2 regions of the Clostridium sp. AM42-4 genome follow, and region 2 is predicted to be linked to the other one. Evidence: riboswitches for the same ligand, from Rfam matches in the RefSeq annotation. Region 2 holds a riboswitch; the other holds the start of a gene.
What was found. Region 2 has a riboswitch for cobalamin ahead of DW922_RS04180 (ABC transporter substrate-binding protein). Riboswitches for the same ligand answer to the same signal wherever they lie in the genome.

Region 1 (7,891 bases), on a different contig from region 2:
CGTCGGCGCAAACAGCGTCCGCGCGATCAGGTCACTGAACAGGCAGAACACCGCACCGCCTAGGAAGCAGCCGGGGATCACAACGATCGGCTTCGCCGTCCCAAACAGCCGTTTCACGAGCTGCGGCACTGCGATTCCCACAAAAGATACCGGACCGGCAAAGGCCGTCACGCAGGCGGACAACACACTGGATAATAAAATCAGTTCCGCACGGAAACGCTTTACATTTACGCCAAGGCTTCTGGCATATTCTTCGCCGAGCTGATAGGCACTGATGGGCTTCGCCATACAAAAAGCAAGCACAAACACCGGAAGGACCACCACCGTGATGACCCTCACCTGATCCCAGGTCGTTCCGGAAAAGCTGCCCATAGACCAGTTGTGCAGGTTCACGATATTCGCGTCGTCTGCAAAGGTCACCACAAAGTCCGTAACCGCCGAGCAGATATAGCTGATCATGACACCGCATACCACTAACACCGACATCTGCCGGATCCGTTTTGCGATTACCAGCACAAAGCCCATGGAAAGCATGGAACCAGCAAAGGCCGCCACGATCATGGTTGCTGAGCCCATAAAAAGTCCTTTTCCCAGAAACAGGATCATGACCAGCGCCACCACAAGCTTGGCCCCGGAAGAAATGCCAAGAACAAACGGTCCGGCAATGGGATTTGCGAAAAACGTCTGGAGCAGAAAACCAGACACGGAAAGTGCCCCGCCAAGCAATGCCGCCGCAAGAAGTCTTGGCAAACGGATGTCCCACAGGATATGGTATGCTGTACTCTCCCGGTCTGTTCCGGACAAAATTGCCTGTATGTCCTGGAGAGACAGGGAAACACTTCCCACACGAAAGCTTGCCGCCGCAAGAACCGCCAGCAAAAATCCAAGCAGCAAAAATCCAAGTTGACAGCGCATGATCCGATTCTTCATAACGTTTTTCCTCTCATTCTTTCCAAACTGCAAAATCTGCATTACTGCAGCCGGTGCAGATAATGCAGTTCTCCATCCGCAGGCTCTTCCTCTGCAAACACGGTGTGCAGATCCAGGATCATATTGCCAAGTCCCATCGTCTCCTGGAACATATTTTTTCCGGTACACCAGACATTGCCTTCTTTAACGGCCTTAAAATCTGCCAGAAGCGGACTCTTCGCCAGAAGCTGATCGAGCGTTTCCAGTTCCCCGTCTATGGTACTGTTGTAGATCAGGATATCTGCATCCTTTGCTTCCGCATAAAAGGTTTCCATCTGCATATTCATCGTGGAAAGTGCATTTTCCTCTTCCGATGCGGTCTGCGGCACATAGCTTCCGCCCGCAAGCCCGATCATCTTTGCCACATAATCTCCCGGTTTTCTTACATTCACTGCACCATTCGATGTGATGTAGAAAAATGCCGCAGTCTTTCCGGCCGGCTGTTCGGACAGCACACCGTCTAAGGCTTCCATATTTTTCTTGAAAAGCTGCTCTGCCTTTTCCTCCTCGTCAAACAGCACACCGTACAGCCGGATCCATTCCATTCTTCCAAGTGGGTGCTCCTCATAGCTGGAGCGTTCTACCAGTACCGGGATTTTCAACTGCGAAAGCTGTTCTTTCACATCCGGCGTATGGTAGATCATGGTCGATTCCACCGCCAGGTCGCAGCCATCTGCCAGAATCTTTTCGTAATCCGGGGCACTGTATTTTCCTGCATAGGTGAGGGTTCCGGCTTTCATTGCCTCTTTTGCCGCTTCCACATACCACCCAGATTCTTTGGTGCCGGACAACGTGATCCGGTCCGTGCGTCCGATCGCCGCGATCAGATCCATCGCGGAAGTTGCTGCCAGATACACATGGTCTAACGGTTTCTGCAAAACAGTAATGGAATCCGGTACTCCTTCCGGCACCGGCATGGTTTCCGGTACGACCAGATACTTCCCATCATCCTGGATCTGGATCAATTCATAACCGCCCTCGTAAACATCCACGGTAAACTGCGTGGCATACAAAAGCTTCATGCTGCCTTCCGGCTGCATTTCACTCCAAACCGGTGCCGCCGTTTTTGATGCTGCATCAGACGCTGACTCCCCACTATTTTCCAATCCTGAAAACTCTGTGCCTGAAACTTCCGCACTTGCACTCGCCGGCTCAGATGTCACGACACCTGACGCAGAATCCGATTCAGAGCCTGATGCCGATACACCGCCGCCTGCTGCCCCGGCGCATCCCGACATTCCTGCCAGACAAACCATCAGCACTCCAACCGCCAGAAGCTTCCGCATCCGTTTTAATTCTTCCCTGTTTTTCATCATACGCCTTACGACCATCCCTTTATTTCGCCTCAGTAATGGATGCCGAATCAAACAACAGGGTATATTCAATCTCATGCGGCGTGCTCATCGCGGTAGTATCCGCTGCCACAGCAATTTTCCGGTCAAACACGGCAACCGGAATCTCAAATGCAGAATTTCCGCCCTGGTTTACCGGCAGGAATTTTTCTTCCCCAATCTTCATGTAATCATAGTTCGGACTGCTCCAGCGTACCGTTGCAACTGCCTCTCCATCCTTGATTTCCAGCTTTGCCGGAGACTCCACCGTTACCTTTCCGGAGCCGCCTTCCATGGACACCTCCACGGTATAACTGCCGTCTGCAAGTCCCAGACTCTCTGCAGTCACCTGCCTACTTTCCAGATAGGCATCGTCCGGCAGGGAATCGGCACGAAATACCAGTACCCGGTCATACCATTTTTCTTTCTTTTTGCTGAACGCACTGCAGTCGATTTCCTGATCCAGCGCCTCTACCGGCACCGTAAAATGATGGCTTCCATCGGACGCCTCTTCGTACGGGATCATGTCCTCCTCAGAGGCATTGACTGCCTCAGCGCCAGTTCCTATATAAAGCTTTAAATAGCCGGTGCCGCCCATCTTCATATCCGCTGTCATCTCGCCATTCTTTACGGTAAGTTCACATTCCTCGATCTGAAACATGGAAGAGCTGGAATCCACATTTACCGGATACACGCCATCCTTTAATTCCGAAGCCGGGACCGGAACCATGCCCTTTGTCCCTACCTGTTTCTCCGCGACCGTCTCCTCCGCTGCTGCGACTGCGCTGTCCGCAGACGATTCGTCCTGACCTTCGCTCTGGTCTGCCTTCTGATCTACAGTTTTCTCCTGTGCACCATCCGCGGTCTCGCCTGTAACAACCGGCGCTCCACCCTGTGCCGGCAATGTCTCTGCCTGTTTTTTTCCGCCGCAGCCTGCTGCCAGCATACCACTCAGGCAAACAGCCGCCATAACGCCATAGATTTTTTTCTTCATAACAATGCTCCTTATTCTCTATAAACCAATCAACGGAGGCGCCGCTGGCGCCTTCCCGCTATGCAATGCAGCAAAAACGGGTGGCCGGAACTCCATCCTGCCACCCGTTTTTTCTATCTTCTGCTCGAATTTTACATTCAATGCCTCTTGCCTGCAGCTTTTTGGCGATTTCCAAACACTGCTGCAAAGCGATTTTATTTTAAGGTATCGATTGCAGCCTGTGCATGCTCGGTAAACAGCTTCTGGATCGGCTCTAACTCGCCTAAACCGCGCAGAATGCAGGTCACTTCATAACCCTCTTTCTCAAACTCGGTCTTCCAGGAACCATCCTCGTCGCCTGCCATATCGTTGTTTGCATGGTCACCGGCTACGATCATAAGCGGCTCAAGAACAACCTTCTTGTACTCGCCCTCTTTTACCTTTGCGATGACATCATCCAGACTCGGCTCAGCCTCAACGGTACCTACATAGTAATGCTCAAAGCCTTCATCTGCCAGCATCTGCTGCATCTTTGCGTAAACACCATTGGAATCTGCCTCAGTGCCGTGGCCCATAAAGCAGATTGCGGTCTCACCGTCATCGTACTCTGCGGTTGCGTCTGTGATTGCCTTGATGACTGCCTTAAAATCATCATCACTGGTCAGAAGCGGCTCGCCTACTGCTACCTGCTCAAACGCGTCAGAATTCTGTGCGATCTCATCAACCAGATCGTTGTACTCCAGGCCATTCATCAGATGAGTCGGCTGGACAACCAGGGTCTTTACGTTATTGTCAACCGCACGCTTGAGTGCTTCACCTACGTTATCGATCGTTACGTTATCTCTAGACTTTACATGGTCAATGATGATCTGGCTGGTAAAGCCTCTTCTTACGGAATAATCCGGGAATGCCTCCTCCATTGCGTTCTCAATTGCGCCAATGGTCAGACGGCGGCTGTCGTTAAAGCTGGTTCCAAAGCTGACAACCATCAGCTCCTTATCGCCGATCTCGTCCTGATTTCTTGTGTTGTCCATAGATGCATCTCCGGTGTCATAATTTTCTTCGTCTTCTGCCTCAGCCTCTGCAGTTGTTTCCTCTGCTGTAGTCTCTGCCTCAGTCTCAGCCTCGCTGGAAGCCTCTGCCGCTGTGGTTGCCTCGGTCTTCTCTGCCTTTCCTGCACAGCCTGCCATCATCGCAGCAGAAAGCGCAGTAACTGCAAATAACGCTGTCAGTGTTCTTTTTTTCATTTTTGGTATCCTCCTTGATTTCCTGACATTACCGATCTTGGAAGTACCAGGAACTTGTGCCACAGACTATGGCCCTGACCGTTCTCATTCCCGCAAAACGCAGAAAATACCTAAAAACACGGCACGACCAAGCCCTCGTGGTCTGGAATCCGCTGCCTCCTGCGCTGCTGTCCGGCATATAGGTGCCAGACAGACTGCACCTGCAACATCTGTTCCTGTACCAACAGCCGGCAGGTTTCCTGACTTGTATCTCCACACATACGATCACCTTCCCGGTCTTCCAGAAAAACCAGTGGCACAATACCAATCTTATGCTCCTTACTTACAGTGACGAGATCGCGCAGGCTTTTCACCTGCTTCCCTTTTACCCATTCTCTGCTCTCATGCAGATTCCGGCACCCGCTGTCCTCATTCGATATGCCCCCATCATACCATCCTGTTACTGAAAAGGCAATCATTAAGCCAAATTTCGTTCCGCTTTACGCATGCGCAAGATTCCTATTCTTACATGCGTACCCGGCAACCGCGAAACAGCCCCACTATTTTCTCAGCTCTGCGATCCGCCTGTTTAAGGTACTGCGGGAAATGGAAAGCCTTGCGCAGATCTCCCGCTGGGTCTTTCCTGCCTCCAGAAGCTCCCGTATGGTTTTCAGCTCGTATTCCCGCGAGCTCATTCCCTGCAGCTCCGTTTTCGCAGCAACATATCCGTTATTCCGCACGGCCATTTCCAGCTGAATGTTCAGCTCGTTGATCTCCAGCTTCATAAGTTGCTTATAATCTGCCGCAGTGATATTCAGCTCCATTTTCGTTTTTTTGTAAATACGGCAGTAATAATCGATCATGTTTTCCGCATAGCGGCAAAACAGTGCGGAATCGGTATGGATCGTCCGCCCCGTCCGCAAGGTCTGGTCCTTCATGGCATCATACAGTCCCCAGCTGAACAAACCGGCCTGGCAGCGCTCCTCCAGATTCTGGTCCGTGCAGAAAATGATCCGCACCGGCTCTGACTCCCGCTGTTTTTTTCTGCCCTCGATCACCTCTGCAAGACGCTCCTGATAATAGATCTGCATGCGCTCCGGATAATGAATGATGATCGTCCCGTCATGGATATTCTTCAACAGGCCATCCTCCCCAAACAGGTACTCACACAGATAATCCCGGTAAATGCTGGAGCTGTGCATGATCAGGATATCTTTTAGCTTCCGGCTGGATTCGTTATGGATTGCCTTGGCCAGCAGCTCGTTGATCTCCCCGTCATCCGTATTGACCAGTATGATGTTTTTATTTTCCCTGGCATAATCACGCCCCCGGTAAATGAGCTCCGTATCACAGATATCCCCCAGAAAATCAAACGTAATGTAGCTGCCATTCGTAAACTGCACGGATTCCTTCTGGATCTCACTGTATCTGCGGAACGTAAAGAGCATCGAGGTCCCATGCCGGTGCTCGTAGATCGGTTTAATATTGATGATACCGAAAAACTGACTCTGCTCCATGGTTGCCTTCACCATCCGTGGCTTCCGGTCTGCCTTCTGAAAGGTCTCCTGAAAGGCTTTATACGGAAACAGCTCCTGGATCCGCGTTCCAAGGACCGGCTCTGTAATACGGAACAGCTTCCGGAATGCCTCATTGACAAACAGAATACTCCCATAAAAATCCGTATAGGCCAGTGCTGCATCATGTGCATCCAGAATCCCCTTCAGCTCATCATTCTTGGCTTCTATGATCCTGGAGTACTGGCTGTCCATGATCTTCGATGCGATCAGCTCTGCCATGCTGTGCATAAAGGTGACTGTGGACCCGATTTTTTTAAACAGGGCCTTACCACGGTCCTTCGGCAAGATTAGGGCAATTACCCCGACGGTTCTAAGATCCCGCCGGATCGGCACACCCACGAACGACTCCATCTTACAGTTATGGTATTCCGGACACTGCCTGCAGCTTTCCTTTTCCCGCTTGTGCTCCAGCAGCACATCCCGGTTGTCATAAAAGACCTCCGCGATCAGGGAGCCGATCTTAATATCCTGATATAAGGAGAAATACTGAAACGCACTGCCGATCACATTCATGTCCGCATCTGTGATGATGACATCGGTTTCCAGTACATCCGAGATTGCCCGTGCGAAATCATCAAATTCTGTTTTTAACTCACCCTTAAATTTCATAACACACCCCAATATAACAGGCCCGGGAAAAACCAGTGCAGGTTCTTCCCGGGTCCTCGTAACTATACAGGATCTGGCGTTCAGAAAACTTTTTATCCGTAAGCAGTTACCGGATCATTTCCTGAATGCTTTTCCCGTTTTTATTTTGTATATTCTGCTGCAATCTTACGGATCAGCTCTAATCTCTCCGGAGAAATGTCAGAAGAGATGGTGCAGTCAGCGCCGATCGCTACGCCCCTGGTTCCTGCCTCATCCAGGATCTTCTTGATCTCGGCTCTTAATTCCTCCTCGGTTCCTCTGTAAAGGATGCTCTCTGCAGCGTTATCGAAGCCACCGATGACCGGCTTATCTCCCAGGATCTTCTTTCCTTCGCCCAGGGTGATTCCCTCGGAATAAACAGCCCAGTTGTAAGCCTTTACCGGGTAATCCTTATACCAGCTTAAGTTGTTGGTGTACTTGCCGTATCCGCAGATATGAAGAATGACATTGTCGCTAAACTCGTTGATGTAGTTTAACACATCCAGATCGAGCGGCTCTACCAGCTTTTTGTGGCCTGCATGGGTCAGCATCTTATCCTGCACACACTGAACGCTGTAGTAGATACCGTCAATGGAAGTCTCCTCAAACAGTCTCTTTACTAGGATCTTGGTATCCTCTGCGATGCAGCGTGCAGCCTTCTCCATAACCTCCGGGCTTTCGTGGAACAGTCTTACGAATTTCTTGAAGTCCTCATCGTACTCCTCGAAACGAAGTCTGATGTACTGGAGCGGTGAGAAGATGTTGTAGTATTTGTAGGTATCATTACCAGCATAATCGCAGATCTCTTTTACATACTCAACCTGCTTTGTGATCCACGGATGATCCGGTCCTACAGAAGCAACCTTATCCAGATCCTCAACAGAAGTAATGGTCTTGCGGCAAACAGACGGATGACCGAAGAAGCCATCGGACATGATCTTTAAGAAGTCCGGCTTTACCTCATCAATGTATTTTTTCTGCTCGGTCACTACGGTGTTGTAGATCTCCGGATCTGCTCCGCTGTAATGGTTGTGGAAGGATACGAAATGATGCCAGAAGGCAACCGGTACTCTCTCCTCGTTCTCATTGTTTAAAAATGCGTCAACTGCCGCTTTTCTATCGTCTTTCATACAATTCTCCTTTTCCTTCACCTGTCTGGAAATCCAGTGAATTCTGCCATCGTTGATA
Region 2 (7,891 bases):
CAGGCATCCTGCACCTGCTCCGTGATCGGATGAAAGTCCCAGTCATAAAACAGCACATCCACATCCGAACGGTTCAGACACTCCGCCAGCTTCTCCGCATTGAGCTGCACATCCAGCGGAATTCCCGTATCGCCGCCGCTCATAACACCAAGCAGCACCGCCAGATAATGGTGACTGCTGACACCGAGAATGCCGACCTTCAGCTTATGCCCCACCTCGGCCCGCTTCTCCCTGGCCCAGGCCGCGATCGCATCGCACTCCTTCGCAAACTGCTCATAAGTAACACGGAAAACCTCTCCGTTTTCTTCATATTGTAAAAATACCCGGTCCTTATGCTCCGCTGCCGCATTGTGCACCAGCGCGTGGACCGTTCTTGTAGACTCGTAGGTGATCATACCATTCCTTTCATGGAGCAAATGTACTCCTGTGGATCCCACTTTCCGGGTTGGACGCATCGACGATACATTTTCAAGATCCCGCAAATTAAAAATGAGACAGATTTTTAGTATCTGTCTCAAATATAGCACCATGCTGTTTTTGTGTAAACCTTTTGACCAGTTCGAATTTTTAAACGAAAGGCACGACTTGCAAGAATTACAGAATTACGAGAATCAGGAACGATTGATTGATGTTTTCGTCATAGTATAATAAAATTACATTCATGGAACCCACAACAGGGGGTGGCAGCCTCCCGGACGAATGAACCGGTTTTTTCCGGAATACATACGAGGGAGGTGGCGCCGATGACCGCTTATGAAATTATTTCGATTTTCATTGGGGTATTAGCTTTGCTGATGTCCTTTGGCAGTTTAATCGTAGCGTTGCTTGCCTTTCTCGATAAGAGAAACAAGCATAAATAAAAATGCCCGCCCTGTTAGCACCAGGACGGGCGCCTCTGTTTAAGAGGTAACAAGCCAGTTCGGGAACTCCACCTTTTGGAGTGGGACTCCTAAGAGACATCTGTTAGCGCAGATGTCTCTTTTAAATTTATTATAGCACAATCAGATACCGATTGCAATCTCATTTTTGTTTTTGCAACTCACACTTGTAAACACGCTGATAAAGAATTTTTTGAATCTGCTCGAATTCTTCCTGCGACACAGCCTTTCCGTATGTCATGATGCGAAGCGGCACCGAAGATTTTCCCTTGGAAATCGGCGGCTGCATGTACGGATAATCATTAAAAACAAAACCATTGCGCTCATAAAAGCCAATACGTCTGCGTGCCAATTCGGCGTCTGGAAGTTCCACCTCCAGGCAAACCGGCTTTTTACTAAGTTTTACCAGTTCCTGAAGCATACCGGAGCCTGTCCCACTGTTGCGAAGCTTCGGATCTACTGCAAAATGTTCCACAAAGATAAACTCAGCGAATTCCCATACGGCAAGAAAACCGGCTGGCTTATCTTTCAAAGCACTATCAGGAACTTGCGATTCTAAGCTTTCCGATCCGATTGGCATATAATAAATGCCATACTCCGGCTCTTCGAATAGAGCAAGCTGTTCTTCATATGGACGGTACTCATCATCAGGGAAGCTGGCTTCCATAATACGGTAAATTTCTGGAAATTGCGATATTACCATTCGCTGCAACATAGTAAATTCTCCTAAATCATTCCTATTTTGTAAAATTTCTGCTGTTACTTACAAGCTTTTTCCCTCACCCATCCCGGCAGATAATAAATCTGAATTTTCCCGGTCACGTCATTTTTCGTGATCTGCGCTTCGATTCCAAAATACTTCCGGATGTTTTCCTGCGTCAGCACCTCTTCCGGGGTCCCGCTGTCCACGATCTTTCCCTGATACAAAAACAGGATCCGGTCACAGTAAAGTGCTGCCAGATTTAAGTCATGAATCGAGGAAAAGACGGTGACATTCTGCCCGCGCAGAATATCCATGATCTGGTACTGGTAGCTGACATCGAGGTGGTTGGTCGGCTCATCCAGCACGATATAGCGGCTTTCTTGCATCAGTACACGGGCCAGCAGAACACGCTGTTTTTCCCCGCCGGAAAGGCTTAAATATGAGCGGTTTTCATAGCCGGTGAGGCCGACTTCCCGCAGACATTGTTCGCACAATTCCCGGTCTTTTGCGGTGTCACCTTCCAAAAATTTCTTGTGTGCGTAGCGGCCAAACATGACCATATCCCGCACGGTAAAGTCAAATTCAAGCTGGTTTTCCTGTGCCATGACAGCCAGTTCTCCCGCCATTTTCTTCGCAGAAAACTCTGTAATATCTTTGCCGTCTAAAAAGATCGTGCCGCCTTTTGGCTTGTACGTGCGGTAAATATGCTTTAACAGCGTGGACTTTCCGCAGCCGTTTGGTCCCACAAGTCCCACAAACTCTCCGTCCCGGATTTCCAGGGAAATCTGCTTTAGGATCTGGTCATTTCCAATCTGGTAATCCAGATTTTTTACACATAAACTCATCGGCCCACACTTCCTTTCCGGATCAGATAGAGGAAGAACGGCGCACCGAAAAATGCCGCGATCACGCCGATCGGCAGTTCTTCCGGCGCAATGATGACGCGGGAGATCAGGTCCGCGATCATGGCGAACAGTCCGCCTCCCAGGATCGATACCGGGATCAGCCGCTTATGCACGGAACCTACAAATCCGCGCATGATATGCGGCACGACCAGGCCTACAAATCCGATCACGCCGCTGACCGAAACGACCACGCCGGTCAGGACTGTGGAGGCCAGAATGATCAGCAGTTTGATGCGTCTGGTGTCAGCTCCCAATGTCTCTGCCACATCATCACCAAGCAGCAGCACATCCAACTCCCTGGAAACTAAAATGATGAGGATCATGGTCACAGCCGCCACGATAAAGACGTATTTTACCCGGCTCCAGGTCGCACCGCTTAAGGAACCTACCATCCAGTACAGCGCCATTTTTGTCTTGTCCGAACCATTGTTGAATCCGTACACGATCAGGTTTGTGGTTGCGGAAAACAGCGCGGAGGTAGCAATTCCGGCTAAAACCAGCTGCGTGGAGGTAATCCTGCCCTTCAGGGAGGCGATGCTCAAGGAAAGGCAGATGGCCGCTGCCGCTCCCAGCGTTGCGCCAAAGATTACCGCATAGCCGCCCAGAAAGCTGAACCACCCCAAAATGATCACACTGACCGCACCGGCAGAAGCACCGGAGGAAATGCCCAGCACATACGGATCTGCCAGCGGGTTCTTCGTCAGCGCCTGCATCAGCACACCGCAAAGCGATAATCCGGCTCCCACGATAAAGGCCATGATCACGCGCGGAAAGCGGATATTCCAGATGATATTTTCCGTTTTCTGCTCCCAGGTAACCGGAAACAGATCACTTCCCGATGCCTTATTTACGATGATCTTTAAGATTTCATCCGGCGACACATGGATGGCTCCAAGTGTCACGGAAATGGTTGTGACGAACGCGATCAGAAGCAGGACGATCAGGAGTGTTACGGCAAAACGGCCCGTTTTCCGTCCATTATTTTTACTGATTTCTGATTTCATTTTCTGTTTTTTTCTCCTAAAACGGGGCCAATTAGAATTTGTCCGGATACAACTGCTTTGCGATCTCTTTTACCGCCTCTGCAGAACCTGCAGACCCCTGCATATCACTGCAGCATGCAGAGTAGATCTTGCCCTCTTTGACTGCTCTTAAATCCTTGGTGAACTCGTTGGTCTCCAGAAAATTTTTCTTCTCAGAAATGTCTCCGGTGTAGTCCAGGATTAGGATCACATCCGGGTCGCGCTCTACAACTTCTTCCCAGGAAGGAGTTGCCCAGCCAGCCTCAATGTCATCAAAAATGGAGATTCCGCCAGCCAGTTTGATGATGTCGCCCGGCATACCCTGACATGCAGTAAACGGTGCATCCTCACCAGAATCATAAGCAAATACCGTAACCGGATTCTGGTAAACATCCTCACCGAGAGTATCTTTTACTTCCTGAAGGGTGTCCTTCATTGCCTGTATTTTTTCAGAAGCAACATCCTCTGCCTGGAAGATTTTTCCTAAGGTCTCATAGTCCTTGTAAAGATCCTCAAAGGTTGCCTGATCGGAGCATACGTATGGGAAATACATGGCAATTCCGTTTGCATCACAGAACTCTTTTCCGAAGTTTTTATCAGAAAATACAGAGTCCCAGCCCATCAGGAAATCACAGCCGGTAGCTGCAAGCTCCTCTTTCGACAGATTGGAAATGCCCTTTCCTGCCTCCAGAAGCTGCGGCACCTTGTCTCTTGCCGGATACTGGGAAACCGTACTCCAGCAGCTTCCCTTCGTGTAACCAACCATCTGGTCTTCCAGTCCCAGATCAAAGAAGAAATCTGCCATCTGATCACCGGATGCCACAACAGCAGATGGCTTTTTGGTAAAGGTATATTCTACATTTTCACCCAGACCAGAACGCTGCAGGTTTAAGGTAATGGTAACCGGCTCGTAAACTTCCTCTGCACCATCTGCCTTTGCCTCATCAGCTTTGGATTCTTCGGTTTCTGCCTGTTTCGATTCTTCAGCACTGCTCTCAGCAGCAGTCTCTGCCTTGGAAACAGTATCTGCATTTTTTGCGCCGCAGCCAGCTACCAGGCCTGTCATCATACAGGCAGCCATAGTTAATGTTACCAGTTTCTTGTTTCTCATAATTGTTTCCCTCCTGATGTTGAAAATGAGTAAAAATTAATTTTCTGTACACCCATGCAGGAATGTGATGCAAAAACATAACTTGCCCTATCGCAATGTCATATAAAAAAGAAAAAGCACCATTCAGCCTATCCAACGATAAACCGAATGATGCACCGTATTTTGCATCCAGGGGACACGTTTATTCCTGTTCACACATGCGTGTCAAACAGCAGACTTTCCCCTTGTTTCCCTTGCCATGTCATGGACCGTGACAGCAAAAGTGGAAAAAGCAGGTCTTCTGGCTTGCGCGGCAATGTTGTCCGATTTCTTCCCATAATGATACAGTGAAATGCAGACTGCCTTTTATGCGCTTACAGCGGCGGCACCGCACGGGACTTCCACCCGTTTCCCTTTTCACCGGTCCCAAACGACCGGCACTGATTCCGCAGCATAGTTTACGACATACAGGCTGAAACTGTCAATACAAAACCTGTTATTTTCTACTTTTCCCTTTCAGTTCTTCTTCCACCTGGGTCAGGCACTGGATCAGCAATGGATTGAATGCCCCGTACTCCCCATTTTTGATCATTGCAATCGCAGTCTCATGGGAAAACGCCTGCTTGTAGCACCGTTCACTGGTGAGTGCATCGTAAACGTCAGCCATGGATACCAGCTGTGCACTGATTGGGATCTTATCTTCTTTCAGTCCATCCGGGTATCCGCTTCCATCCCATCGTTCATGGTGCCAACGGGCAATTTCATAGGCTGTCTGCAGCAGCGGTTCTTTCTCAAAGTTCTCCAGCTTCTGGAGCATCTCGGCTCCCATCATGCTGTGCGTTTTCATGATCTCAAACTCTTCCTTTGTCAGTCTTCCTGGCTTGTTTAGAATCTTTTCATCTACTGCGATCTTACCAATATCGTGCAGGGCGGAAGCCAGCGGAATGTACTCTTTTTCTTCCGGCGTGAGCTTATATTTATCTGTGATCGTAGTCAGGTGATTTAACAGAAGCTCTGTGATTCTGCGGATGTTACGCACATGAGAGCCGCTTTCCCCATTTCGAAATTCCACGATCTGGCTCAACACCCCAACCAGCATGGACGTATTGTGCTCCTGCTTACGGATCTGCCTGGACACCAGCTGCACCAGACGCCGCTGCTTTTCATAGAGCTTGATGGTATTTGCCACACGGCGGTACACGATCCGCGCATCGAACGGGCGGTTCACATAATCAGAAGCTCCAAGCTCATAAGATTCACGGATCACCACCTCCGAGTCATCGCTGGAGATCATGATGACCGGAATATCTTCGATGATATGGTTTGCATTCATGGCTTTCAATACCCCAAACCCATCCAGTTTCGGCATATTGATATCCAAAAGTATCAGCGCGATCTGCTTTTGATTCTCATATAAGATTTTCAATCCTTCCTGACCGTCTTCTGCCTCCATGATCTGGTAATCGTCACTTAAGATTGCAGCAAGCAGCTCCCGGTTTAACTGGGAATCATCCACGATCAGGATCTTCTGGTGTTCCCGGCTGGAGGCAGCGCCATGTGCCAGACTCTGTTCCTCTTCGCTGCCCTCCACGATCACCTTGTTCTTATGACGCTTCGCCTGGTACATCAGGCGGTCTGCCCGGCAGACAACTGCTTCCATCGGCTCTGCAAGCGTCTGCATAGCACCTCCGATACTCATGGAAAGCTGAATATGCGCATACCCTGGAACACTGGCATGGTATACCTTTTCGCGTACCTGATCCAGCTTTGCCTGGAAGAAATGAGACGGAATCCCGACTAAAACCAGCAAAAATTCATCACCGCCATAGCGGATAAACATATCTCCCGTGCGGATGCAGGCGCGAACCGCTTTCGCCGCAGTTTCCAGGGCACGGTCTCCCGCCTGGTGACCATAGGTATCATTATAGATCTTAAAATCATCCAGATCCATCAATGCCACACCGGAAGGACCGGTAAAATCATGTACAACTTCTTCATAATAACGGCGGTTATAAGCACCGGTCAGCGCATCGAGGTACAGCTTGGTATTGTATACCTTTTCCACCTCCAGCAAAGCTTCCAGCTTCTGCGTTTTCTGCTCCAGCTGTGCTTTATATTGTTTTAAGCGGTACTGCTCCGTGCGGTCCAGCACATAATTTACCCCCAGGATATCGCCCGTTTTCTCATCTTCAAACATCGCCAGATGATCCTCTGCCAGCATCGGCTCGTAGGTCGCCGTCCTCGTCCAATACGTGAAGGAAATATGGCGTTCCCCCTTTCGGTAACGCGCCAAAAGACTTTCCCGGTCCAGAACATCCAGAAAATCCTTTCGTCCTTCTTCCGGGATCGTCAGAGCCCACTGCGCCACGATCTCTGTAAAGCTGGAATTTTCCGGCATTCCAAGCTGTTTATTCAAGTCATAATTTACCCCGTCCACGACCTGATGCATGACACCTGGGATCAGGTTCTTCGTGAGGTTGATGCTACAGTAACCATCTGCGATCGCAAAAACAGCTTCTTCCAAAAAACGGTTATTTAAGTCCATATGTTTCTCTTTTGTTTCCATGTTCTGATACACTTTCTTTTATTTTACCCAAGCCACTGCCGGAGCACTTCGTAAAGCTTATTCAGCTCCAGCGGCTTTGCGATATGCTCATTCATACCGGTATTCTTCGCCAGCTGGACATCCTCCGCAAAGGCGTTCGCGGTTGTCGCAATGATCGGCAGCTTCCCGCGCCGTCCTGGCAAGCTGCGGATTGCGGCAGTCGCTTCGTACCCGTTCATGACCGGCATCTGGATATCCATAAACACCAGATCGTATTGGTTTTCCTGGGAAAACGCGATTTTCTCCACAGCCTCCCTTCCATTGGAAGCGCATTCCACCTGCGCACCGGACATATGGATGATCTCCGCCGCAATCTCCCGGTTCAAGTCATTATCCTCTACCAGAAGAATCCGTTTTCCAGAATAGTCACGCTTTGCGATCTCAGAAAGATAATCCCTGGACTGGTTTTCACGCTCTGCCTGCCCGGATACCAGCATTTTTAAGGTGGCTGTCAGTCTGGATGGAAACAGCGGTTTCGCGATAAAGGCATCGACCCCTGCTGCCCGTGCTTCTTCTTCAATCTCACTATAGTCATAAGCGGTCAGGACGATGATTGTCACCTCACTGCCTGCAAACTTACGGATCTGTCTGGTGGTTTCCAGACCATCCATGCCTGGCATGTGCCAGTCCATGATGATCGCAAAATAGTCATCCTGGCGGTTATGACGTTGTACCGTGCGCTCTACCG

Region 1: linked by a shared signal. The riboswitch ahead of DW922_RS14145 (sirohydrochlorin cobaltochelatase) and the one ahead of DW922_RS04180 (ABC transporter substrate-binding protein) in region 2 are both predicted to bind cobalamin.

What each region holds. Positions count from the first base shown of each region.
Region 1 covers NZ_QUIK01000020.1:35,808-43,698, reverse strand. Annotated here, with positions in the region: gene DW922_RS14160 (iron ABC transporter permease) at 1-930, opposite strand, end outside; gene DW922_RS14155 (ABC transporter substrate-binding protein) at 972-2,285, opposite strand; gene DW922_RS14150 (hypothetical protein) at 2,305-3,294, opposite strand; gene DW922_RS14145 (sirohydrochlorin cobaltochelatase) at 3,489-4,520, opposite strand; cobalamin riboswitch at 4,732-4,938, opposite strand; gene DW922_RS14140 (sigma 54-interacting transcriptional regulator) at 5,060-6,685, opposite strand; gene DW922_RS18135 (uroporphyrinogen decarboxylase family protein) at 6,826-7,891, opposite strand, start outside.
Region 2 covers NZ_QUIK01000004.1:5,580-13,470, forward strand. Annotated here, with positions in the region: gene DW922_RS04160 (AMP-binding protein) at 1-416, opposite strand, end outside; gene DW922_RS04165 (GNAT family N-acetyltransferase) at 1,021-1,593, opposite strand; gene DW922_RS04170 (ABC transporter ATP-binding protein) at 1,638-2,426, opposite strand; gene DW922_RS04175 (iron ABC transporter permease) at 2,423-3,490, opposite strand; gene DW922_RS04180 (ABC transporter substrate-binding protein) at 3,522-4,619, opposite strand; cobalamin riboswitch at 4,872-5,058, opposite strand; gene DW922_RS04185 (diguanylate cyclase) at 5,095-7,164, opposite strand; gene DW922_RS04190 (PAS domain-containing hybrid sensor histidine kinase/response regulator) at 7,188-7,891, opposite strand, start outside.